DNA from 3 places in the Janthinobacterium sp. GMG2 genome. Region 3 is predicted to be linked to each of the others. Evidence: predicted binding sites of a transcription regulator. Region 3 holds the regulator's gene; each other region holds the start of a gene.
What was found. Region 3 encodes FNR, which switches genes on or off when oxygen is low (the NO sensors DNR and NnrR bind a similar motif). Its sites were predicted from a motif close to TTGATNNNNATCAA; they were not measured.
Positions count from the first base shown of each region.

Region 1: a site for FNR is predicted at 1,970-1,983, ahead of SKZ59_RS15865 (universal stress protein). Genes of this name have one in related genera too.
Region 2: a site for FNR is predicted at 5,123-5,136, ahead of ubiU (ubiquinone anaerobic biosynthesis protein UbiU). Genes of this name have one in related genera too.

Region 1 is NZ_JAXAWA010000003.1:845,938-853,737, reverse strand. Features, by position in the region: gene SKZ59_RS15875 (enoyl-CoA hydratase) at 1-522, opposite strand, end outside; gene SKZ59_RS15870 (MFS transporter) at 599-1,900, shown strand; gene SKZ59_RS15865 (universal stress protein) at 2,038-2,475, shown strand; gene SKZ59_RS15860 (murein transglycosylase A) at 2,508-3,686, opposite strand; gene SKZ59_RS15855 (hypothetical protein) at 3,796-3,930, shown strand; gene apaG (Co2+/Mg2+ efflux protein ApaG) at 3,956-4,330, opposite strand; gene rpe (ribulose-phosphate 3-epimerase) at 4,495-5,169, shown strand; gene SKZ59_RS15840 (phosphoglycolate phosphatase) at 5,169-5,873, shown strand; gene trpE (anthranilate synthase component I) at 6,143-7,639, shown strand; gene SKZ59_RS15830 (aminodeoxychorismate/anthranilate synthase component II) at 7,641-7,800, shown strand, end outside.
Region 2 is NZ_JAXAWA010000005.1:207,989-215,788, reverse strand. Features, by position in the region: gene aspT (aspartate-alanine antiporter) at 1-874, opposite strand, end outside; gene SKZ59_RS19435 (transporter substrate-binding domain-containing protein) at 1,148-2,017, opposite strand; gene SKZ59_RS19430 (heavy-metal-associated domain-containing protein) at 2,267-2,530, shown strand; gene ubiT (ubiquinone anaerobic biosynthesis accessory factor UbiT) at 2,562-3,089, opposite strand; gene ubiV (ubiquinone anaerobic biosynthesis protein UbiV) at 3,110-4,012, opposite strand; gene ubiU (ubiquinone anaerobic biosynthesis protein UbiU) at 4,022-5,059, opposite strand; gene SKZ59_RS19410 (hypothetical protein) at 5,222-5,638, shown strand; gene SKZ59_RS19405 (ribonucleoside triphosphate reductase) at 5,757-7,505, shown strand; gene nrdD (anaerobic ribonucleoside-triphosphate reductase) at 7,502-7,702, shown strand; gene SKZ59_RS19395 (anaerobic ribonucleoside-triphosphate reductase activating protein) at 7,692-7,800, shown strand, end outside.
Region 3 is NZ_JAXAWA010000003.1:62,362-70,161, reverse strand. Features, by position in the region: gene SKZ59_RS12360 (response regulator) at 1-2,328, opposite strand, end outside; gene fnr (fumarate/nitrate reduction transcriptional regulator Fnr) at 2,568-3,326, shown strand; gene SKZ59_RS12350 (FixH family protein) at 3,330-3,854, opposite strand; gene ccoG (cytochrome c oxidase accessory protein CcoG) at 3,909-5,291, opposite strand; gene ccoP (cytochrome-c oxidase, cbb3-type subunit III) at 5,296-6,216, opposite strand; gene SKZ59_RS12335 (cbb3-type cytochrome oxidase subunit 3) at 6,209-6,412, opposite strand; gene ccoO (cytochrome-c oxidase, cbb3-type subunit II) at 6,414-7,028, opposite strand; gene ccoN (cytochrome-c oxidase, cbb3-type subunit I) at 7,044-7,800, opposite strand, start outside.

The DNA of each region.
Region 1 (7,800 bases), 780 kb from region 3:
GATGCGTTCCGCCTCGGCGGCATCGATGGTGCGCGCCGTCAGCAGCAAGTCCATGGCCTTGGCCTTGCCGATGGCACGCGGCAAACGCTGCGTACCGCCCGCGCCTGGCGTGACGCCAACCTTGATTTCCGGCTGGCCAAACTTGGCGCTGTCGGCGGCGATCAGGAAATCGCACATCATGGCCAGTTCGCAGCCGCCACCGAGCGCATAGCCGGCCACGGCGCCCACCACCGGTTTGCGCACGCGCAAGATATGCTCCCAGTTGCGGCTGATGTAGCCCTGGGTATAGGTATCGGGATAGGTATAGTCGGCCATGGCCGCGATGTCGGCGCCGGCGGCAAATGCTTTTTCGCTGCCCGTGAGCACGATGCAGCCGATACTCTCGTCGGCGTCGAACTTCAGCAAGGCGTCGCCCAGCTCATTCATCATGTTGTCGTTCAAGGCGTTCAGGGCCTTGGGTCGGTTCAGGCGGATGACCGCCACTTTGTCCTGGATATCGATGATCAGGTCTTCGTATTGCATGGTGTCTCCTCTCGATGAACGGTGCAACGATTGTAGCGGCTAAAGGCAGCGGCGCGGCAGGTGCGCTGCTATTATTGTGAGCCCGATCTTTTTTATCGAGCAGCATATTTTCTCTTCCCTCGTCCAGTATTGCGCCCACTATCTGCGTGGCGACTGCAGCGCCGCCAGCGTCAATTTCCGCCGCCTGTGGTTCAGCAATGGCCTCAATTGCTTCGGCGCCCAGATTACCTCGCTGGCCCTGCCCCTGTGCGCGGTGCTCTTGCTGCATGCGACGCCGGAACAGATGGGCGTGCTGGTTGCGTTGCAGGCGCTGCCGTTCGCCCTGTTCGGCTTGCCCGTCGGCGTGCTGCTGGACCGGCGCAGCAAGCACCCGATCATGCTGTTCAGCGAAAGCATGTCGGGCCTGGCCCTGGCCAGCGTCGCCGTGGCTTACTGGTGCGGCGTGCTGTCGATGCCATGGTTATATATAGTGGGCTTCATCATCGGCACGGGCTTCGTCGTCGGTGGCGGAGCCGAACAGGTGTTTCTGACTTTCCTCGTGGGCCGCGATGGCTTGATCGATGCGCAGTCGAAATTTGCCGCCACCGAATCGGCTTCGCGCCTGATCGGTCCCGGCCTGGCCGGCGTGCTGGTGCAAGTGCTGTCGGCGCCAGTCGCCATCCTGTGCACGGCCTGCGGCTATCTGGTTTCCGTTTTCAATCTGCGCGCCATGAGCGTGCGCGATCCGCGTCCCGCACCGTCCGACAAGCACGCCTTGCGCGACATCGCCGACGGCTTGCTGTTCGTCTGGAGCGAACCGCTGCTGCGCGCGCTGGCCTGGGGCGCCGGCATCTGGCACTTCCTGTTTTACGCCAGCATGGCCTTGACGGTGCTGTTTGCCACGCGCGACCTGGGCATGAGCCCTGGCGTGCTGGGCATGACGCAGATGCTCGGCGGCGCCGGCGTCCTGCTCAGCGCCTTCATCGTCAAGCCATTGACGCAGCGCTATGGCGCCGGCCGCACCATCCTGATCGGCCTGGCATCGACCTCGCTCTGTTTTGCCCTGACGCCCACGATACCCGCCGCGCTGTTCGGCAGCGCGGCCGCCAGCGCCGTGGCGTATGCCATCTTGATGTTCTTTTTCGATTGCGGCGTGATGCTGTTCTTTATTCCCTACCTGGGCTTGCGCCAGAAAGTCACACCCGACCCCATGCTGGGCCGCATGACGTCGACCATGCGCTTCCTGACGGTGGCGACGGCGCCGCTGGGTGCGCTGGCCGCCGGCTGGATAGCGGAACATTTTGGCGTGCGCAATGGCCTGGCCTGCATCGCGGCCGGCAGCATCGTGTTGACGGTGGCCATGGTGTGGGGCACGCCGCTGCGTAGCGTGCGCACCTGAAGTGGTGAACGGGAATACACTGGCAAAAGATTGCCTTGGCGACACTATTCACGCCAAAGCCTGTGAGGCTTGATTTATATCAAGGTTTTAATTGATGCAAATCCATAAGCTGTCTTACATCACTTGAGGAGCACGCTATGTTTAACACCATCTTATTTCCCACCGACGGCTCGCCGCTGTCCGACAAAGCCGCCGAGACCGCCCTCGCCTTCGCCCAACTGAACAAGGCCAAGCTGGTCGCCATCAGCGTGGTGCAGCCGTTTCCGTTCTCGCCGATGGCGGACGGCGGCATCGTGCTTGACGCCAGCCTGTATGAACAGCAGATGCAGGAAGCGTCGCAACGCGCCATCGACAAGATCGGCGAAGCTGCGCGCGCCGCCGGCGTACCTTTCGAAGGCGTGGTGGCCGTGTCGCCGAGCCCGCACGATGAAATCGTCAATGCGGCGCAAACCTACCATTGCGACATCATCCTGATGGCTTCGCACGGCCGCAAGGGTTTGAACAAGCTGTTCGTGGGCAGCGAAACGCAAAAAGTGCTGGCCCACACCCACCTGCCAGTGATGGTCTTGCGCTAAGCCACACCACGAACTGCCCGGCGACGCTTTCCCTAGCGCGCCGGCGCCTGCTTCGGCAACAACACCCACACGGCGCCGCTCTGCTTCATGCGGCCCGCATTCTCGGCCGCTTCCGCGCCAAAGCCAAAGAAATAATCGACACGGATCGGCCCGCGGATGGCGCCGCCCGTATCCTGCGCCATCACCAGCCGCTGCATGGGAATCTCGCTATTGGCTTGCGTGGTGGACAGGAACACGGGTGCGCCCAGCGGCAAAAAGCGCGAATCGATGGCCACCGAACGCTGCGGCGTCAGCGGCACGCCCAGCGCGCCCTTCGGCCCCACTTTCGGGTCGGGCAAGCGCTCTTCCTTGAAGAAGACATAGCTGGGATTGGCGTTGAATAATTCATCCTTGCGCGTAGGATGGCCGGCGATCCACGCCTTGATGCCCTGCGCGGACGCCTGGCTCAAGGTCAGCTCGCCCTTGTCGACCAGGTAGCGGCCAATCGATTTGTACGGATGGCCATTCTGGTCCGCGTAGGCCACGCGCACGGTTTCCTGCGTGTCGGTCAGCTGCACGCGGCCGGAACCCTGCACCTGCAGGAAGAAGGCTTCGACTTCGTCATCCACCCACAGCAATTCCTTGCCCGTGACGGACGTGGCGCGCTCGATGTCGGCGCGGGTCGCGTACGGTATCACCTTCTTGCCGACCAGCTTGCCCCGCAAGCGCATGTTTTTCAGTTCCGGATACACGCCGGACAAATCCACCGAGACGAGGTCGTCGGGCACCTTGTACAGCGGTGTCTGGTATGGGCCGCCCCGCTTGCGCGCCCCGTGCAGCAGTGGTTCGTAGTAGCCGGTCACCAAGCCGGTACTGGCGCCATCGGCGGTGATGACTTGATTCGGCACAAAGAAGGTCTCGAAGAACAGGCGGATGGCCTTGTCGCTGTCGGCATTCACCTGGCGCGCGATCGTGCACGACTCCTTCCAGTCCGGACGTTTCACGAGCACGCCGCACGACGCCATGAATGCTGGCCAGGCGGCGCGCATGTCGTCGCGGGCCCAGCCAGGCAAGGCGGCAAACTTGGCGGGCACGAAGGTGGGCGCCGCCACATCCGCGGCATCCTTGGCCTCTGCCGGCTTGGCCGGAACCGGCCTGACGACGGTCGGCGCGATGGGCGGCGCCTTGCCGCTGGCAGCGGGCGGCGCGGGCGGCGTGGTACAGGCGGACAACGCAAGCGCGACGGCGCCGATTGAAACGGGTAGACTACCGCGTGTCAACAGACGGCGGGTAAATACTAAGCTGCGGGTAAATAACATAGGGGTGCGTATGTGGATCTTGATGATAGAGGCGCTGGTGGCGTTCTTCTTGCTGGCATTTATAGTCTGGTGGACCATGTATTCGGGTAAAAAACCCGTCCCACCGGCGCGCAAGCAGCTCGGCGAAGAACAGGACAGCACCGAAAAACTTAAGTAAGGGGCGCAAGCCCCCCGGCGTTGCGTCAATGCAGGGTGCGTGGCACCGACAGCACGAACTCGGGAATCGGCGCTTCAAACTGATGGCCATCTTCGGCCACGCAGAAATACTCGCCGTGCATCGAACCTTGCGGCGTGCCCAGCATGGTGCCGCTCGTGTATTCGAACTGTTCGCCCGGCTGCAGCAGCGGCTGGTGGCCGACGGCGCCCAGGCCGCGCACCTCTTCCACCTTGTTGTTCGCATCCGTGATGACCCAGTGGCGCGAAATCAGTTGCGCGCCAGCCGTGCCCGTGTTGACGACGCGGATCGTGTAGCTGAACACGTGCCGCCCCTGGTCCGGTGCCGATTGCTCGGGCAGGTACTGCGTCTTGACCGTTACCGTAAATTCATAAGTCGCCATCGTCATTCCTATTCAGACATTGCAGTCATTATGGCGGCGCGTGTGCCGCATTGGCCACGGCGCGCCGCGTATTCTGTGTTTCATCGTGCTTCAATAAGGCATGGTAGCGGCGTCAAGCGTAAAATAGCGCATCTTCGCATTTTCTATCCTTTGGCTACTCCACCATGACTACATTCCGTATCGCTCCCAGCATCCTGTCCGCCGACTTTGCCCGCCTGGGCGAGGAAGTGCGCAACGTCGTTACCGCCGGCGCCGACATCATCCACTTCGACGTGATGGATAACCATTATGTGCCGAACCTGACCATCGGCCCGCTGGTGTGCGAAGCGATCCGCCCGCACGTGCAAGTGCCCATCGACGTGCACCTGATGGTCAAGCCTGTCGATCGCATTATCCCGGATTTCGCCAAGGCTGGCGCGAACATCATCACCTTTCACCCGGAAGCGTCGGATCACGTCGACCGCTCCTTGCAGCTGATCCGCGACAATGGCTGCAAATCGGGCCTGGTATTCAACCCGGGCACGCCGCTGCACTACCTGGAACACGTGATGGACAAGATCGACATCATCCTGATCATGTCCGTCAACCCGGGCTTCGGCGGCCAGTCCTTCATCCCGCAGGCGCTGAAGAAAATCGCCGAAGCGCGCCGCATGATCGACGAATCGGGCCGTGACATCATGCTGGAAGTCGACGGTGGCATCAAGATCGACAACATCGCCGCTGCCGCCGCTGCCGGCGCCGACACCTTTGTCGCCGGCTCGGCCATCTTCGGCAAGCCCGACTACAAAGCCGTCATCGACGCCATGCGCGCCGAGCTGGCAGCCGTCAAGGGCGCCTGATGCAAGCGGGCACGGTGAAAGACCACGTACTGGCCGGCGTGCGCGCCGCCATCATCGACCTCGATGGCACGATGCTCGACACCGTGCCCGATTTTCATGTCGCCATCAACGGCATGCGCGCCGAGCTGGACCTGGCGCCCATCAGCGCCGACGCCATCAAGCTGATGGTCGGCAAGGGCTCGGAAAACCTGATCCGCACCGTACTGGCGCTCGACTTCGATGCGGCCGGCGTGGAACAGCGTTTCGAGCAGGCGATGGACGGCTACCAGCGTCACTACCTGGCCATCAATGGCCAGTTCAGCACCCTGTACCCGGACGTGGAAGCGGGGCTGGCGGCGATGAAGGCGGCGGGCTTGCGCCTGGCCTGCGTCACCAACAAGCCGATCGCCTTCGCCCTGCCCCTGCTGAAACAGAAAAACCTGGACCAGTATTTCGAGATCGTCTACGGCGGCGATTCGCTGCCGAGGAAGAAACCGGACCCGATGCCGCTGCTGCAAGTGTGCGCGGACTTCGATCTGGCGCCGGCCAAAGTGGTGGCCATCGGCGACTCATCGAACGACGCGCAAGCGGCCAGGGCTGCGGCTTGTCCCGTACTGACGGTACCCTATGGCTACAATCACGGACACTCTATACACGATACCGATTCCGATGGTATAGTAAAGACACTGCTCGAAGCAGCCCGTTTTATTAGCATGCAAAACTAACCGGCATACTGACCAAACCCACCACCATATCGTGAACACGTTTCTCATCAAAAAACACAATGTCACCCAAACCGGCTCGATTGAGGCCTGGCTTTGGCGACGCTGGCAATCCTGGCAGGCTTAAGGGCCGAGCCGTTACGATTGCTGCCGGCTGCACCCGTATAGTTTGCGCATATTGCGCCTGTTGCGTGCACCGGCAAGTTTTTTGATAACCCACCGCAGGGTTTGTGCACTATGCACACGCATACCCTGACGGCATGGAGAGAAACATGACCGAACTCGAATTCAAATCGCTGTCCCAGCAAGGCTACAACCGCATCCCCCTGATCGCGGAAGCGTTCGCCGACCTGGAAACCCCGCTCACGCTGTACCTGAAACTGGCACAGTCCCAACAAGGCGGCAAGAACACCTTCCTGCTCGAATCCGTCGTCGGCGGCGAACGCTTCGGCCGCTATTCCTTCATCGGCTTGCCCGCCACGACCGTGTTGCGCAGCCATGGCAAGCGCACCGAGATCGTCAAGAACGGCGTCGTGATCGAAGAGCACGAAGGCAATCCGCTCGACTTCATCGAACAGTACCAGTCGCGCTTCAAGGTGGCCCTGCGCCCCGGCATGCCGCGCTTCTGCGGCGGCCTGGCCGGCTACTTCGGCTACGACACCGTGCGCCACATCGAGAAAAAACTGGCCGGCGGCGCGCCGAAAGATGACTTGAAGCTGCCCGACATCCAGCTGATGGTGACGGAAGAACTGGCCGTCATCGACAACCTGTCCGGCAAGCTCTACCTGATCGTCTACGCCGATACGACGCAGCCCGAATCGTTTTCGAAAGCGCAGCAGCGCCTGAAGGATTTGCGCATGATGCTGCGTCGCGGTGTCGATGCGCCCGTCACCAGCGCTTCCGTGCGCACGGAAACCATCCGCGACTTTTCCAAGGAAGACTACCTGAAGGCCGTCGCCAAGGCGCATGAATACGTGATGGCGGGCGACCTGATGCAGGTGCAGATCGGCCAGCGCATCCGCAAGCCGTATGTCGATTCGCCACTGACTTTGTACCGCGCCTTGCGTTCGCTCAACCCTTCGCCGTATATGTACTTCTATAATTTCGGCGACATGCAGATCATCGGCGCCTCGCCCGAGATCCTGGTGCGCAACGAGAAGACGGCGGACGGCGGCAAGAAGGTCACCTTGCGTCCCATCGCCGGCACCCGTCCGCGCGGCGCCACACCCGAGCGCGACGCCGAACTGTCGGCCGAGCTGCTGGCCGACCCGAAAGAGATCGCCGAGCACGTGATGCTGATCGACCTGGCGCGCAACGATATCGGCCGCATCGCCGAGACGGGCAGCGTACACGTCACCGACCGCATGGTCATCGAAAAATACTCGCACGTGCAGCACATCGTCTCGAACGTGGAAGGCACCCTCAAGAAGGGCCTGTCGAACCTGGACGTGCTGCGCGCGACCTTCCCCGCCGGCACCCTGACGGGCGCGCCGAAAGTGCGCGCCATGGAAGTGATCGACGAACTGGAAATCACCAAGCGCGGCATCTACGGCGGCGCCTGCGGCTACCTGTCGTTTGGCGGCGAAATGGATGTGGCCATCGCCATCCGTACGGGCGTGGTCAAGGACGGCATGCTGTACGTGCAGGCCGCGGCCGGCATCGTGGCCGACTCCATCCCCGAAATGGAATGGCAGGAAACGGAAAACAAGGCGCGCGCCGTGCTGCGCGCCGCCGAACAAGTGCAAGATGGCCTGGATGGAGGGTTTTAAGATGCTGCTCATGATCGACAACTACGACTCCTTCACCTACAACATCGTGCAGTATTTTGGCGAACTGGGCGAAGACGTGCGGGTCTACCGCAACGATGAAATCACGATCGAACAGATCGAGGCGCTGAACCCGGACCGCATCTGTATCTCGCCCGGCCCGA
Region 2 (7,800 bases), on a different contig from region 3:
TGTCGGCAAATTCCTCGCCCAGGATGGCTTCGGCCGCCACCAGTGCGGGACGGTGGCCGATCACCAGCACTTCGTCGTTATTGCGCAGGCGCAGCGCGGGCTCCAGAGCCAATACCTTGCCATGCCGGCGCACGCGCGTGATGCTGGCGCGGCCCGCGAAAATATGCTGCAAGGCGTCGAGACGGCGGCCCGCGCCGCGGCTGATGCGGTAGGCGCGGCCCACCATTTCCGGCGTCGCCTGCACGCCGTCGCCGTCGGTCTGCGCACCGCCCATCTTTTCCCACAATTTATCGGCTTCCTCGCGCAGGTTAACGCGCAGCAGCAGCGGAAAAATCTGGCTGGTGACGATGACGATGGCGATCAGGCCGAAGATATACGTGATGGAATACGCAGTGACCACGTTGGCCTGCAGCTCGGCGATGCGGGCGGCCGGCAGCGCCAGTTTCGAGATGGCGTCCGTGGCCGTGCCGACGACGGCCGATTCCGTCGCCGCGCCCGCCATCATGCCGGCCGCCGTGCCCTGGTCCAGGCCCAGGAAACGCGTGGCCAGCAGCACCAGCGCCAGCACCACCACCACTTCGATCAGGCACAGCAAGCCCAGGCGCAAGCCCTTGGCGTTGAGGTTGGCAAAGAACTGGGGACCGCCCGCATAGCCGAGGGCAAAGATGAACAGCATGAAGAAGACGTTCTTGACGCTGGCGTCCAGGGTGATGCCCAGCTGGCCGATCAGCAGCGCGGCGATCAGGGTGCCGCACACGCCGCCCAGCTGGATGGGACCGAAGCGTATCTGCCCTACCGCATAACCGAGCGCCAGCGCCAGGAACAGGGCCAGTTCCGGCACCTGGTGCAATACCGACGTGATCGACTCGAGCATGGGCAAACCTTCGAAAAGATAACGGATGGTTACAAGGGAACAGAGCGTTCGGCGGCTGGCCGCAGCTGGCTGTTGAACGGGCGCACGGGTCCCGCACGACACCTGCGTATCACCGCTTGTGCTGGGAAAGGTTTGCAAAAGTGTTGCAACGTGGAATTATGTTCGGCGAAGATTCTATTTATGTCAACAGGTGTTCTGTTGAACTCGCTTTGCGTTTCATCAAACATCATGCGCACGATTGAAGCGCATGTTTGACACTGATCAATAAAACTATTAGTAATTTTTTGGACGATACCAAAGTGCCTTGCGCGCCAGCGGCGTCTCTTCGGGCAGGTCGGGATTGGCCAGCTCCAGCACGTGGCGCCGGGACAATTTCAAACCATCGGCGAAGCGGCCGAAATGGCGCTGGAACAACTGCGCGAAACTGCCATCGGCCAACATTTTCTCCAGCCCGATTTCAATATGGCGCGCCAGTTCCGGCCGGTGCTTGCCGACAAAAAAGTACAGCGCGGCCGGGTAGCGAATGACCAGGTGAGTATCGAGCGCCAGCGGCAATCGCGCATGGCTGGCCAGCTCGCTTTGCGCCTCGATCACGGAACGGGGAAAGTAGTCGATGCGCCCCGCCGCCAGTTGCTGGAACAGGCCTTCATAGGTGCTCGAGGTATCGAGGCGCAAGCCATTTGCCTGCAGGATGACGGAGTCGGGCCAGTCGCGCATCTGGCCGGCTGACAGCCGCGCCAGCGCGGCGATGCTGCGCACATCGCGCAGCAACTGCGGCTGGCGCGCGTGGATCAGGGCCACTCGCCAGCCGATCAGGCCGCGGTCGATGGGGATGCGCACCGGCAGCAATTGCGTCTCGCGCGCGCGGCTCGTCATCGTCCAGACGACGTCGACGCTGCCCGACGCCGTGGCGATTTCCTGCATGGCGCGCGTCTGCACCATGCGCAGTTCGGAGCGGCGCAAGACATAGGCCTGGCCCGAGCGGGCCAGCGCCTGTTGCAGCAAGGCCGTCACATAGCCTTGCTGCGGATCATCGATCGCCTGGTGGCGCGGATACACGAGCGGCAGCGGCGACGACTTGCCGGCGGCGGCAGCGCCCAACGGCCACAGGGCGGCAAGCTTGAGCAGGGGGCGGCGCTGCATGGGCCCTCCTTTCCAGCGCTTTCATCAGCGTACTTATCAGAATGACAGTATCACGCAGCAGAGCACGCTTGTCGACTGGAATACGGCGACCGTGTATAAAACAACAGCACTTTCAGGCTGGCCAGCAGCGGTTGGAATTAATCCAGATCAATAAAACCGCAAATAGAAAATAAATCTTGCGTGCGGCTCTGGACGGCATGCTTGCCCCTCGCCTACGCTGTTTTTTTATCTGAAAAACAAGAGGAACCCATGCAGACAGCGCGCTTGAATATTATTGGAATGGATCATGAAGGCTGCGCCGACAGGCTGACGGGCGCGCTCGAAGCCGTCACGGGCGTGGCCACCGTCTGCGTCTCGCTGGCGCGCCACGGCGCCACGGTGCAATTCGACGAACGCCTGGCCACGCAGGAACGCCTGCTGGCCGCCGTCAACGACGCCGGCTTCATGGGCGAAGCAACGGATGAAGTACAGCTGGCCTCGTGCAGCGGCGCCTGCGGCCACTGCCGCCATTGAGTGCCGCCACTGCGCACCGCCAGCTCTCCGCCTACCCTCCCCGCGCGCCCCGGTCGCGCAGATGCGCCAGCACCCGGCGCGGTCCCAGCGCCTGCAGGTCGAACGGCGGCAACTCGATGGCATCGAGCGTATTCTTGAACAGCAAGCCCAGCTCCGTATCACCTTCCAGGCTCAAACGGCGGCTGAAGAACAGCGTGTCCGGATCTTCCTGGCGCCGCGCCAGCAGCATCAAGTCATGCACGCTGGCGGCGATGCACAGGTCCGGCACGTCCACATAGCGCTCGGCCACAAACACCGTTCCCTGCCACTCGAAATCGAAGGCGATGCCCGCGTCCAGCAGCCGCAAGCGCAGGCTGCGCCCTTCCAGGCTGCTTCGCACGTCGTCGGGCAATTGCGGCGCCAGCAGGCGGTTCAAGCCTTGCACGAACAGCCAGGAGGCGGGATACGGCGGCAGCTTGGACAGCAATTCGGCCAGCGGTTCGGGCAGCCGGTATGACGCGGCGGGCTTGCTCATGGGAGGCTTGGCCGGGACGGGCAATCTTTCCAGTTGATCTTGCATGGTGCTTCCTTTCGATGCGTTCAATGGGCGGCGTGCTGGTGCTGTTCCATGCCAGGCTGGCCGTGCCAGTAGCCGTCGCAGGCGCCGGCCGGCTGGCAAGCGGCCAGCTGGGCCTGGGCGCCGATGCCGCTGACCTGGCCGCGGCGCGCGCGGTCGAAGATGGCGATGACTTGTTCCGTGTGCATGGCTTGCGGGCTGATGCGCGCCACCGACACGCCCATGTCGCGCATGGCGTCGAGTTCGCGCACCAGGTTGTAGACGAGCGCCGACTGCGTCTGCGTGCCATTCAACACGAGGAACGGCACTTCGTCGCGCGTGCGCAGCAGCAGGCCGTCCGGCTCTTCCAGGCAGCTGTAGCCGCAATCGTCCTTCGGCAGGTTGCGGTTGCGCGCCGTGAAGCAGCGCGCGGAAAACGCCAGCGGCATGCGGCCGTAGGCGAATACCTCCGTCTCCAGCCCTTCCGGTTTCTGGCGCTGCATCTCGGCCAGCGCCGTCTGTCCCATTTCCAGCGGCATCACCCAGCGCCGCGCCCCGAGGCGCGCCAGCAATTGCAGGCTGGGGCCATTGAACAGGTTCAGATGGGGACCGGCGACGAAGGGCGTGCCCTTTTCCATGCAGTGCACAGCGCCCATGTCGTTGGCCTCGACGCCGTAGCGGCCATTGCCCGTGATGCGGCGCAGGGTCGCCAGTTCAGCACCCGCCTCGATCAGCGCCTGCGTCGACAACACCACTTCCTTGCCGGCGGCGGCCAGCATGTCGGCGATATCGAGCCAGTCGGCCAGGCGCACCTCGTGCCGGCGCGAGCAGACGGTTTCGCCCAGGTACACGATATCGACGGCCGTGGTGGCGATCTGCTGGTAAAACTCGAAAACGGTGGCGCGCGGCCAGTAGTAGAGCAAGGGGCCCAAAGAAAGCTTCAGCATGTTCATCCTTTATTTCCAAGATCTATGGTAGGCACCCAAGGTGTGCTGCTGGCCCTCGGCCAGCTTGTCCATGGACGCCATCCAGGCCGGCTTGACGGCGTAGCGCGCATTGCCTTCGCGGCAGGCGTCGATCGCTTCGCGCCACACGCGCGTCACCTGCGCCACGTAGGCGGGGCTGCGCTGGCGTCCTTCGATCTTCACGGCGCGCACGCCCATGGCGATCAGCTGCGGCAGCAGCGCCAGCGTGTTCAGGCTGGCCGGCTCCTCGATCGCGTAATACTCTTCGTCGTTGACTTCGAAACGTCCCTTGCACAGGGTCGGATAGCTGGCGTTTTCGCCTGGGGCATAGCGGTCGATCAGCACGCCGTTCAGGCGCGATTCGAGGCCGTTCGGTGTTTCCAGCCAGCGCACGGATTTCGCCGGCGAGCACACGCCGTGAGTGTTCGGCGCCTCGCCCGTCGCGTACGACGACAGCGCGCAGCGCCCTTCGACCATCACGCACAGGCTGCCGAAGCCGAAGACCTCGATCTCGACTTCCGTCTTGGCGATCAGTTGCTCGACCTGCGCCATCGACAGCACGCGCGGCAGCACCGCGCGGGCGATGCCGAAGTGCTCATGGTAAAAATTGATCGCTTCGTAGTTGGTGGCCGAACCCTGCACGGACAGGTGCAAACGCAGTTGCGGGTGGTGCTCGCTTGCATACGCCATCAGGCCCGGATCGGCCACGATCATGGCGTCGATACCGGCCTGCGCGGCGCGGTCGATGGCGCTGCGCCAGACGGCCCAGTTGTGCGGCTGCGGATAGGTGTTCAGCGCCAGCAGCACCTTGCGTCCATATTGGTGGGCGTAGCGCACGCCCTCGGCGATGGCCTTCTCGTCGAAATTGAGGCCGGCGAAATTGCGCGCATTGGTGGCGTCGCGAAAACCCAGGTAGACGGTATCGGCGCCATTGTCGATGGCCGCTTTCAAGGCAGGCAGGCTGCCGGCGGGGCAGACCAGTTCCAGCGGTCCGGCCACGCGGGTGGCGGTGGTTGATTCAAGCATCATGGTGTTCACAGTCCTGTATCGGCTCAGGGTGCAGACTATAGCCCCGCCCATACCGCCCAGTCCTTGACGCAGGTGAAGGAATGCATGCATGGCTGGCGCGCGTTCAAGTTGCTTGACCTGGCTGTAAAATGCCCCACTTTTCTCCCTCACCGATTGCCCGCCATGCCCCGCAAACCGCTGCTGCTATTCCTGCTCACCCTATTCCTCACCGTGCTGCAAATACAGTGGGCTTCGCCCGCCGACGGCTATGTCGAAGAAACGCTCTCCGTGCTGTCGCCCGAGGCGCTGGGCGTCTGGGCCGGCGTGCTGCTGCTGTTCCTGCAAGCCGTCTTCGCCCGCCGCGCCATGCCCGTGCTGCGCCAGGCCGCCATCTGCACGGGCCTGCTGGCCGTCTACTGGCTGCTGGCGAACTACGTCACGTTCGACGCGCGCGTGGCCAGCTGGAGCACCTTCTCGGCGCGGGAAATCTGGGCGCACGTGCTGCCCGCCTCCGTCGCCAGCATCGCCGTCTGCGGCGCCATGTACTTTGGCCTGAGCTGCTTCATCCCGCGCCTGGGGCGCGCGAAAAAAAGCCGCTGACGCGCTTTCTTCACCTGCATCAAGGATTCGTCACGCAACTGCACGCGCCCTTTGACGCCACTATATTTAGTGATTAATCTCCATAAAAACACCGCATGTTGTGTTTATTGGAGGTTTCATGACGACAAATGCAGTTTCCCCCACACGCGGCCAGGTCGACGTCGCCGCGTCCATCAATGAATACCTGGACCGGCGCGACTGGCGTGTCAACGCCAACGCCAACCAGGGCTACTCGCTGGGCGGCCTGATACTCAACGTGTCGGGCAAGGTCATCGCCAACTACTGGCTCGACCAGGTGTATCCGCCGGAAGTGGGCGCGGCGCACCGCGAAGCGGCGCTGCACATCCACGACCTCGACATGCTGGCCGGCTATTGCGCCGGCTGGTCGCTGCGCACCCTGCTGCACGAAGGCTTGAATGGCGTGCCGGGCAAGATCGAATCGGGTCCGCCGAAACACATGTCGAGCGCCATTGGCCAGATTGTCAATTTCCTCGGCACCCTGCAAAACGAGTGGGCCGGCGCGCAGGCGTTCAGCTCCTTCGACACCTATATGGCGCCCTACATCCGCAAGGACAGCCTGCGCTACGAAGACGTGCGCCAGTACATGCAGGAGCTGATCTTCAACCTCAACGTGCCATCGCGCTGGGGCACGCAGACGCCGTTCACCAACCTCACGTTTGACTGGATCTGCCCGGACGATTTGCGCGAGCAGATTCCCGTCATCGCCGGCCAGGAGATGGACTTCAGCTATGGCGAGCTGCAGGTGGAAATGGACATGATTAACCGCGCCTATATCGAAATCATGATGGCGGGCGACGCCAAGGGCCGGGTCTTCACCTTCCCCATCCCGACCTATAACATCACCGAAGATTTCGACTGGCATAGCGACAACGCGGAGCGCCTGTTCGAGATGACGGCCCGCTACGGCCTGCCCTACTTCCAGAATTTCATCAATTCGGAACTCAAGCCGAACATGATACGTTCCATGTGCTGCCGCTTGCAGCTGGACTTGCGCGAACTGCTCAAACGGGGCAATGGCCTGTTCGGTTCCGCCGAGCAGACGGGCTCCCTGGGCGTGGTCACCATCAACTGCGCGCGCCTGGGCCACTTGTGGCGCGGCGACGAGCCAGCGCTGATGGCGGACCTGGACCGCCTGCTGGAACTGGGCAAGACCAGCCTGGAAATCAAGCGCCGCACCATCGAAGAACTGATGCAGCAAGGCCTGTTCCCGTACACGAAACGCTACCTGGGCACCCTGCGCAATCACTTTTCCACCCTGGGCGTGAACGGCATCAACGAGATGATCCGCAACTTCAGCGGCGACGCTTACGACATCACGTCCGCCGAGGGCCATGCGCTGGCGAGACGTCTGCTCGACCACGTGCGCGCCCGCATGGTGCAGTTCCAGGAAGAGACGGGCCATATGTACAACCTGGAGGCGACGCCGGCCGAAGGCACGACCTACCGCTTCGCGCGCGAAGACCGCAAGCGCTATCCGGCCATCCTGCAGGCGGGCACGGTCGACAATCCGTACTACACGAATTCGTCGCAACTGCCCGTCGGCCATACGGACGACCCGTTCGAAGCGCTGGAATTGCAGGACGCGCTGCAGCGCAAGTACACGGGCGGCACGGTGCTGCACCTGTACATGACGGAAGCGCTGTCGGATGCCAACGCCTGCCGCGAGCTGGTGAAACGCGCGCTGAGCCGCTTCTCGCTGCCCTACATCACCGTCACGCCCACGTTTTCCATCTGCCCGCGCCACGGCTACCTGGCCGGCAAACATGAATTCTGCCCCACCTGCGACGCGGAACTGATCGCCCGCAAGCAGTCCGATCTCGCTCACCCACTCAAGGAAACGCCATGAACGCACGTCCCGACTTCACTCCCGCCATCACCCTGCTCGATACGGAACGCCAGCGCTGCGAAATCTGGACGCGCGTGATGGGCTATCACCGCCCTGTCGCCTCGTTCAACATCGGCAAGCAGGGTGAATTCCACGAGCGCCAGTATTTTACGGAAGCGAGCGCCCGCGTGGGCCAGCCCGCCTGCCATGGCGCTTGAACTGAAAGTGGGCGGCCTGACGCCCTTTTCGGCCACCGACTACCCGGGCAAGCTGGCGGCCGTGGTGTTCGTGCAGGGCTGCCCCTGGCGCTGCGGCT
Region 3 (7,800 bases):
GAAATGCACGCCGGCCAGTTCCGTGCCCAGTGGCTGGTGCAGGATGCGCTGCTCGCCGCCGTCGTTCTTGGTGATCAGTGCCTGGTGCAGGGCATCGAACAGGCTCGATCCCGTGATCGGTTTCATCAGCACGACGTCGGCCTCGGCCGCGCTGGAAATTTCCTCGAGGTGGTTGCGGGCGAAGGCGTTGACCATCACCACGATGGGCTGGCGCTGGCCGCTGGCCGCCTGGCGGATGGCCTTGGCCGTGGCCAGGCCGTCCATGACGGGCATGTGCCAGTCGGCCAGCACCACGTCGTACGGTTGCTGCTGCGCCAGGCGTTCGCGGTACAGTTCGATGGCGGCAAAGCCGGAATCGACTTCGTCGGCCAGCCAGCCCCACGCCTCGATCAGCTTGACGATCAGTTCGCGCGTGGTGCGGTTATCGTCGGCCACCAGCAGGCGCAGCTGGCCCAGTGCCGGCGTGCGCCGCGTTTCGGCTGGCTGCGCCAGCATCTCGAACGGCACGCTGAACCAGAAGCGGCTGCCCTTGCCTTCGCTGCTGGCGACGGCGATGTCGCCGCCCATCATGTGGATCAGCTGCTTGCTGATGGCCAGGCCCAGGCCCGTGCCGCCGAAGCGGCGCGTGATGCTCTGGTCGCCCTGCGAAAACGCGGCAAACAGCTGCTGTTGCTGCAGTTCCGTCATGCCGATGCCCGTGTCGCGCACTTCGAAGCGCAGCCAGGCGCGGCCGCTCTCGCTCCTGCTCTCGGCCAGGCTGACGGCCACCACCACTTCGCCGTTCTCCGTGAACTTGATGGCGTTGCCGGCCAGGTTGACGAGGATTTGCTGCAGGCGCTGGGCGTCGCCCACGAGGCGCCGCGGCACGTCGGGCTCGACGGCGATGGCCAGTTCCAGCTCCTTTTCGCCCGCATTCATCGTCATCGTCGTGGCCAGGGTATTCATGACTTCGTCGAGGTCGAATTCGACGGGCGACAGTTCCATGCGCCTCGCCTCGATCTTCGAATAATCGAGCACGTCGTTGAGGATACCCAGCAGCGACTGGCCCGCCACGCGCACCATGGTCAGATACTTGCGCTGTTCCGTATCGAGCTTGGTATTTCCCAGCAAATACACCATGCCCAGCACGGCATTGAGGGGCGTGCGGATTTCATGGCTCATGTTGGCCACGAAATCGCTCTTCGCGCGGTTGGCGGCCTCGGCCCGGTCGCGTTCCTGCTCCAGTTCGGCCGCGCGCGATTCGAGTTCCTGCTGCAGACGGTCGCGCTCGCTCATCAGGCCGTTGAACGCCTCCGTCAGTTCGCCGATCTCGTCGCGCTGCTGCACCGGCACGGGGGTGAAACGGCTGCCGCTGGTGCGCAGGGCCAGCAGGGTGTTGCGCAGGCGCACCAGCGGCGACAGCAGGCGCACGGTGACCCAGCCCAGAACAAATGCGGCCAGCAGCGAAGCGAGGATGCTCCACAGCACCAGCCGGTACAGGACGCCATCGAACGGTTCGAAGGCGTCCGCGACGGGCAGCGAGGTAGCCAGCAGCCAGTTCACCGATTTCAAACGCTTGAAGCTGTTGACGGCCGTGATGCCGCGGCTGTTGGTGCTGACCATGCTGCCTTCGCCATCTTCCTTCAGCAGCTGGGTGGTCGTCAGGTTGGCGCTCGGCTGGCGCGGCTGCAGCAAGCGGCTGGTATCGGGATGCAGCACGTAGCGCGGCACGGCGCCGCGCGTGAGGATGAAGTAATAGCCGCTCTTGCCGATCTTTTCCGAGCGCAGGCGTCCCAGCAGGTTGTCCTTGTACAGGCGCAGCACGCCGATCACCACGCCGGCCACCTGGCCATCGGCGGCCAGCACGGGCGCGACCATCTGCACGATGGGCATGCCGCTCGACTTGCCGAGCATCGGCTCGGTGATCATGGGCTGGCGCGTGCGCAGCACGGTCTGGAAATACTCGCGCTCGGCAACGTTGATGCCCGTGCGCCCCGCCACTTCCGGCATGTCGGCCACGACGGCGCCATGTGCATCGAGCACCAGCACGTCGTCGAACAGCACCAGCATCGAGCGGCGCGAATAGTATTCGCGCAATTGGGCCGGCTGGGCCATCAGTTCCGGCGGCTGCTGCCTGGCCGTCAGGGTGACGATCTGCAGCAGCATGCCCAGCTTGTCGTCGAGCTCGGCAGCGGTGCGGCTGATCAGGGACGACTGCTGGCTCAGCAGTACTCGGGTGAAGTCGTCGCGCATGTGCTGCACCTGTATCATGGTGACCAGCGCGATCATGGCGATCGAGGTCAGGCTGGTGGCCAGCGCGACTTTTGCTTTGATGCCGAGAGGCTTCATGATTTCCTTTTCAGTACCGGGCGGCACAGGCGGCAGATAATGCTGTTAGGAATTTTCCTATCAATACATCAAGTTGGCAAGCGGCGCCGCGCAAATGACCCTCCCCGCATGGGCTTTTGACGATGTTGCCATATAATTAAAGGCTGGACGTCGTTTATTCGCCGAAATTGCGGTGAAATTGGCACACGGCAACCCTGTATGCAGTAAACTTGTTGTTGCATTTTCTAAAAGGTACCGACATGACTGAAGCGCTACTCACTCCAACCTTGCCCACAGTGACCGTGGAAGCGTTGCGTGCGCGATGCTCGACCTGCAGCATGCATCAATTGTGCCTGCCGATGGGCCTCGATATGGGCGACATGGACAGGCTGGACCAGATCATCGGCCGCCGCCGCAAGATCGTGCGCGGCGCCTCGCTGTTCCGCATCGGCGACTCGTTCCAGAACCTGTACGCGATCCGCCTGGGACACTTCAAGACGTACCAGATCAATCCCGGCGGCGAAGAGCAGGTGACGGGCTTCCAGATGGCCGGCGAACTGCTGGGCATGGACGCCATCAGCGCCGACCGCCACCACTGTAATGCGGTGGCGCTGGAAGACAGCGAAGTGTGTGAAATCCCGTTTTCCAGCCTGGAACAATTGCTGGGCAATATGCCGACTCTGCTGCGGCATTTCCACCGCATGATGAGCCAGGAAATCACGCGCGAGCAAAGCGTGATGCTGTTGCTGGGCAATATGCAGGCGACGCAGCGTTTTGCCGCCTTCATCGTCAACCTGGCGTCGCGCTATGAAGCGCGCGGCTATTCGAGCAGCAAATTCCAGCTACGCATGTCGCGCGAGGAAATCGGCAACTACCTGGGCCTGACCATCGAGAGCGTCAGCCGCCTGCTGTCCAAATTTAAGAAGGAAGGCTGGCTGCGCGTGTCGAACCGCGAGATCGAGATCCTGCAACCAGCCAAGCTGAAAGCCATTACGGCAGGCACGGACGTCTGCAAGTAAGGCTTATAGCTCTTCGTCCGCATGCAGCGCGATGCTGCGCTGCACGGGCCAGGTCCAGATGCCGGACAGGCGCCACTCGCGCTTGTCGTTTTCCACCAGCACCTGCCAGCGGCTGCGCTCGAGCATCGGCAGCGCGACCGAAAAATTGCCGGCCGCATCGGGCTGCACCAGCAGCTTGATATCTTTTTCCGGCAGGGTCGCATGCGCCAGGTGCAGCTGCAGCGGTCCCTGGTAGGCCTTGCCGAAGCTGTGCACGGAACCGCTCAGGCGCGCTTGCGCCACGTCGTACGCCAGGCTCGTATCCATGGCCAGGTCGCTGGCGATCGTGTCGCGCTTCAAATCCTGGTTGATCGCCTTGCCCTGCTTGTAATAATCGCCCACCACCAGCGCATCGGGCTGCGTAAACGCGATATAGCCCATGAAGCTGCCGACGACCACGGACAGGCCGGGACCGATCATCAGCAGCCATGGCCAGCGATGCTTGTACCACGGTGCAACGGGAGGCTGCAGTTTCAGACTGTCGGACATGGTATTTCTCCTCTGTAAACGGCCAGCCCCCGTGCGGGGACCGGCCTTCCTGCATCACCGCGGCACGATGAAGACCGCGCTTTCACGCACATGCAGCGACGGGTTGTCCAGCGATTGCAATTCGATCGCAATCTTGTTCGACCCCTTCTCGCCCACGCCGTGCGGCACGCGCAGGCGGATCGGCCAGCCCAGCGTTTCCGTCGGCTGCAAGGTCACTTCTTCGCGCGTCAGCAAGGTCAGGCCCGGCAAGCCGGAGGCGCTGATCTTGAAATGCTGGCTTTGCTCGGACGTGTTCATGATCTGCAGGCGGTAGACGTTTTCGATCATGCCGTCTTCCACTTCGCGTCCCATCGAACCGCGGTCGCGGATCACGTCCATTTTCAGGGGCGTGCGCAGGGCCAGCGAGGTACATACGGCGATGATGATCAGGGCCAGGATGGAAGTGTAGATCAGGACGCGCGGGCGCATGGCGCGCTGGCGTATCTGCTTCGAATTGAAGTTGTTTTCCATCGCATGGTCGGTGCTGTAGCGTATCAGGCCACGCGGCCGCTCGACCTTGTCCATCACGCTGTTGCAGGCATCGACGCAGGCGGCGCAGCCGATGCATTCATACTGCAGGCCGTTGCGGATATCGATGCCGGTCGGACACACCTGCACGCACAGGGTGCAGTCGATGCAATCGCCCAGCTTGTCGTTGTTGCCGGCCTTCTTGCTCATGGCGCCGCGTGGTTCGCCGCGCTTGGCATCGTAGGTGATGATCAGGGTGTCCTGGTCGAACATGGCGCTCTGGAAGCGCGCGTAGGGGCACATGTATTTGCACACCTGCTCGCGCAGCCAGCCCGCGTTGCCGTAGGTTGCCAGGCTGTAGAACAAGACCCAGAACCATTCCCAGGGACCGAAATTCAAGGTGACCACCGATTGCGCCAGTTCCTTGATCGGCGTGAAGTAGCCGACAAAGGTAAAGCCCGTCCACAGGGCGATGGCGCCCCATACCAGGTGCTTGGCCGTCTTCTTGAATGCCTTGCGCACGGACGGGCCCTGCTTGTCGAGGGCCATGCGCGCGCTGCGCGTGCCCTCGATGCGGCGTTCGACCCACAGGAAAATTTCCGTGTATACCGTTTGCGGGCAAGAGAACCCGCACCACACCCGCCCGGCAATGGCCGTGACGAGGAACAACAAATACGCACAGATGATCAGCAGGGCCGCCAGATAGATGAAATCCTGGGGCCACAGCACGACGCCGAAAATGTAGAACTTGCGCGTGGTCAAGTCGAACAGCAGGGCTTGCCTGCCATTCCAGGTCAACCACGGCAAGCCGTAGAACGCGAGCTGGGTAAGCCATACGCATACCCATCGCCAGGTAGCGTAGCGTCCTTTGGCCTCGCGAGGGTAGATCTGCTCGCGGGCCGCATACATCTTGATGACTTGAGGTTCCATTACATCATTTCACGGGCGTCTGAGGATTCGACAGGCTCCAGACATACGCCGACAGCACGTGTACCTTGGACTCGCCGAGGAAATCGCTGAAGGCCGGCATGGTGTTGCTGCGTCCCTTGCGTACGGTTTCCATGATGGTATCGGCGCTGCCGCCGTACAGCCAGACCTTGTCCGTCAGATTCGGCGCGCCGAGCATCTGGTTGCCCTTCGCATCGGCGCCGTGACAGGCCATGCAGGCGCCAAACTTGGCCTTGCCCAGCACCGACTTGACGGGATCCGAGGTCGAACCGGACAGGCTGAGCACATAATGGGCCACGTTCTCGACGTCCTTTTCGGAACCGAGGGCGGCGCCCATCGGTGGCATCTGCCCATTGCGGCCGTGCAGGATGGTGGTCTTGATGATGTCGGGTTCGCCGCCATACAGCCAGTCCTTGTCCGTCAGGTTGGGGAAGCCCTTGTTGCCGCGCGCATCCGAACCGTGGCATTGCGCGCAGTAGGTCAGGAACAGGCGCTGGCCGATGGCTTGCGCCTGCGGGTCGGCGGCCACCGTCTTCAAGTCCTGGCTCAGGTACTTGTTGAACAGGGGGCCGTAGTCGGCTTCCGCCTTCTTCAGCTCTTCCTCATACTGGCCCGTCGATTTCCAGCCCAGGCTTCCCGCATAATTGCCCAGGCCCGGATACAGGAACAGGTAGGCCAGCGCGAAGACGATGGTGATGTAGAACAGCCACATCCACCAGCGCGGCATCGGCGTATTGAGTTCCTTCAAGTCCTCGTCCCAGACGTGGCCCGTGGTGCCGTCGGCGGGGGCGCCGGCGACCACTTTCACTTTCGACTGCGAGTACAGCAGCACGCCGCAGCCGATGATGCCCAGCAGGGACAGCACGATGATGTAGATATTCCAGAAGCCATTGGTAAAGTCAGCCATGGTTATGCTCCTTCGCCAGGTTCATCTCGGCCTCGGCCGGATAGTCGAGCGCGTCGTCGGCGAACGGCAGGCGTGCCGCCGCGTCGAAGTCGCTGTTGCTGCGGCTGAACGTCCACCACAGGATGCCCACGAACGTCGTAAAGGAAACCACCGTCATGACGCTGCTGGCGCTGTCAAACAGGTTTTCGATTGCCATGCTAATTCCTTGTTTTGATTAATGTACCGAGGCCTTGCAGATAGGCGACCAGGGCGTCTTCTTCCGTCTTGTCCTGCAGCTGCGCGGGGCCGGCGGCGATTTCTTCCTCGCTGTACGGCTGGCCCAGGCGCTTCAGGGCGCGCATCTTCGGCACGATCTCGTCAGGCACCAGCTTGGTCTTCGCCAGCCAGGGGTAGGACGGCATGTTCGACTCGGGCACCACGTCGCGCGGGTTGTTCAAGTGCGTGCGGTGCCATTCATCGCTGTAGCGGGCGCCCACGCGGGCCAGGTCGGGCCCCGTGCGCTTGGAACCCCACTGGAACGGACGGTCGTAGACGAACTCGCCGGCGACCGAATAGTGGCCATAGCGTTCCGTTTCCGCGCGCAGCGGACGCACCATCTGCGAGTGGCAGTTGTAGCAGCCTTCGCGCACGTAGATGTCGCGGCCCGCCAGGCGCAGCGGCGAATACGGTTTCAGGCCGGCGACCGGCTCCGTCGTGCTCTTCTGGAAGAACAGGGGGACGATCTCGACGGCGCCGCCGATGCTGATCACCACCGTGACCAGGGCGATCAGCAGCCAGGGGTTTTTCTCAATCCATGCATGTGAAAATTTCATTTGCTTTTGCTCCTATCAGGCGTGCGCCGCGTTCAGTTCCGGAATGCGGGCGACGGGGAGTTTGCTGCCGCGCAGGGTCATCCAGGTGTTGTAGCCCATGATGCACATACCCGACAGGTACAGCAGGCCGCCGGCCACGCGCACCACGTAGTACGGATACGTCGCTTTCACGCTCTCGACAAAGGTGTAGGTCAGGGTGCCGTCCGGATTGACCGCGCGCCACATCAAGCCCTGCATCACGCCGGCGATCCACATGGCGGCGATGTACAGCACGATGCCGATGGTGGCCACCCAGAAGTGCACGTCGACCAGGCGCGTGCTGTGCATCTGCGTGCGGCCAGCCAGGCGCGGCAGCAGGTAGTAGATCGAACCCATGGTGATGAAGCCCACCCAGCCCAGAGCGCCCGCATGCACGTGGGCAACGGTCCAGTCGGTGTAGTGCGACAGCGAGTTGATGGTCTTGATCGACATCATCGGACCTTCGAAGGTGGCGATGCCGTAGAACGACAGCGAGACGATCATGAATTTCAGGATCGGGTCGGTGCGCAGCTTGTGCCAGGCGCCCGACAGGGTCATGATGCCGTTGATCATGCCGCCCCAGCTTGGCGCCAGCAGGACCAGCGAGAAGACCATGCCGATCGATTGCGTCCAGTCAGGCAATGCCGTGTAGTGCAGGTGATGCGGGCCCGCCCACATGTAGGTGAAGATCAGCGCCCAGAAGTGGACGATCGACAGACGGTACGAGTACACGGGGCGCTCGGCCTGTTTCGGG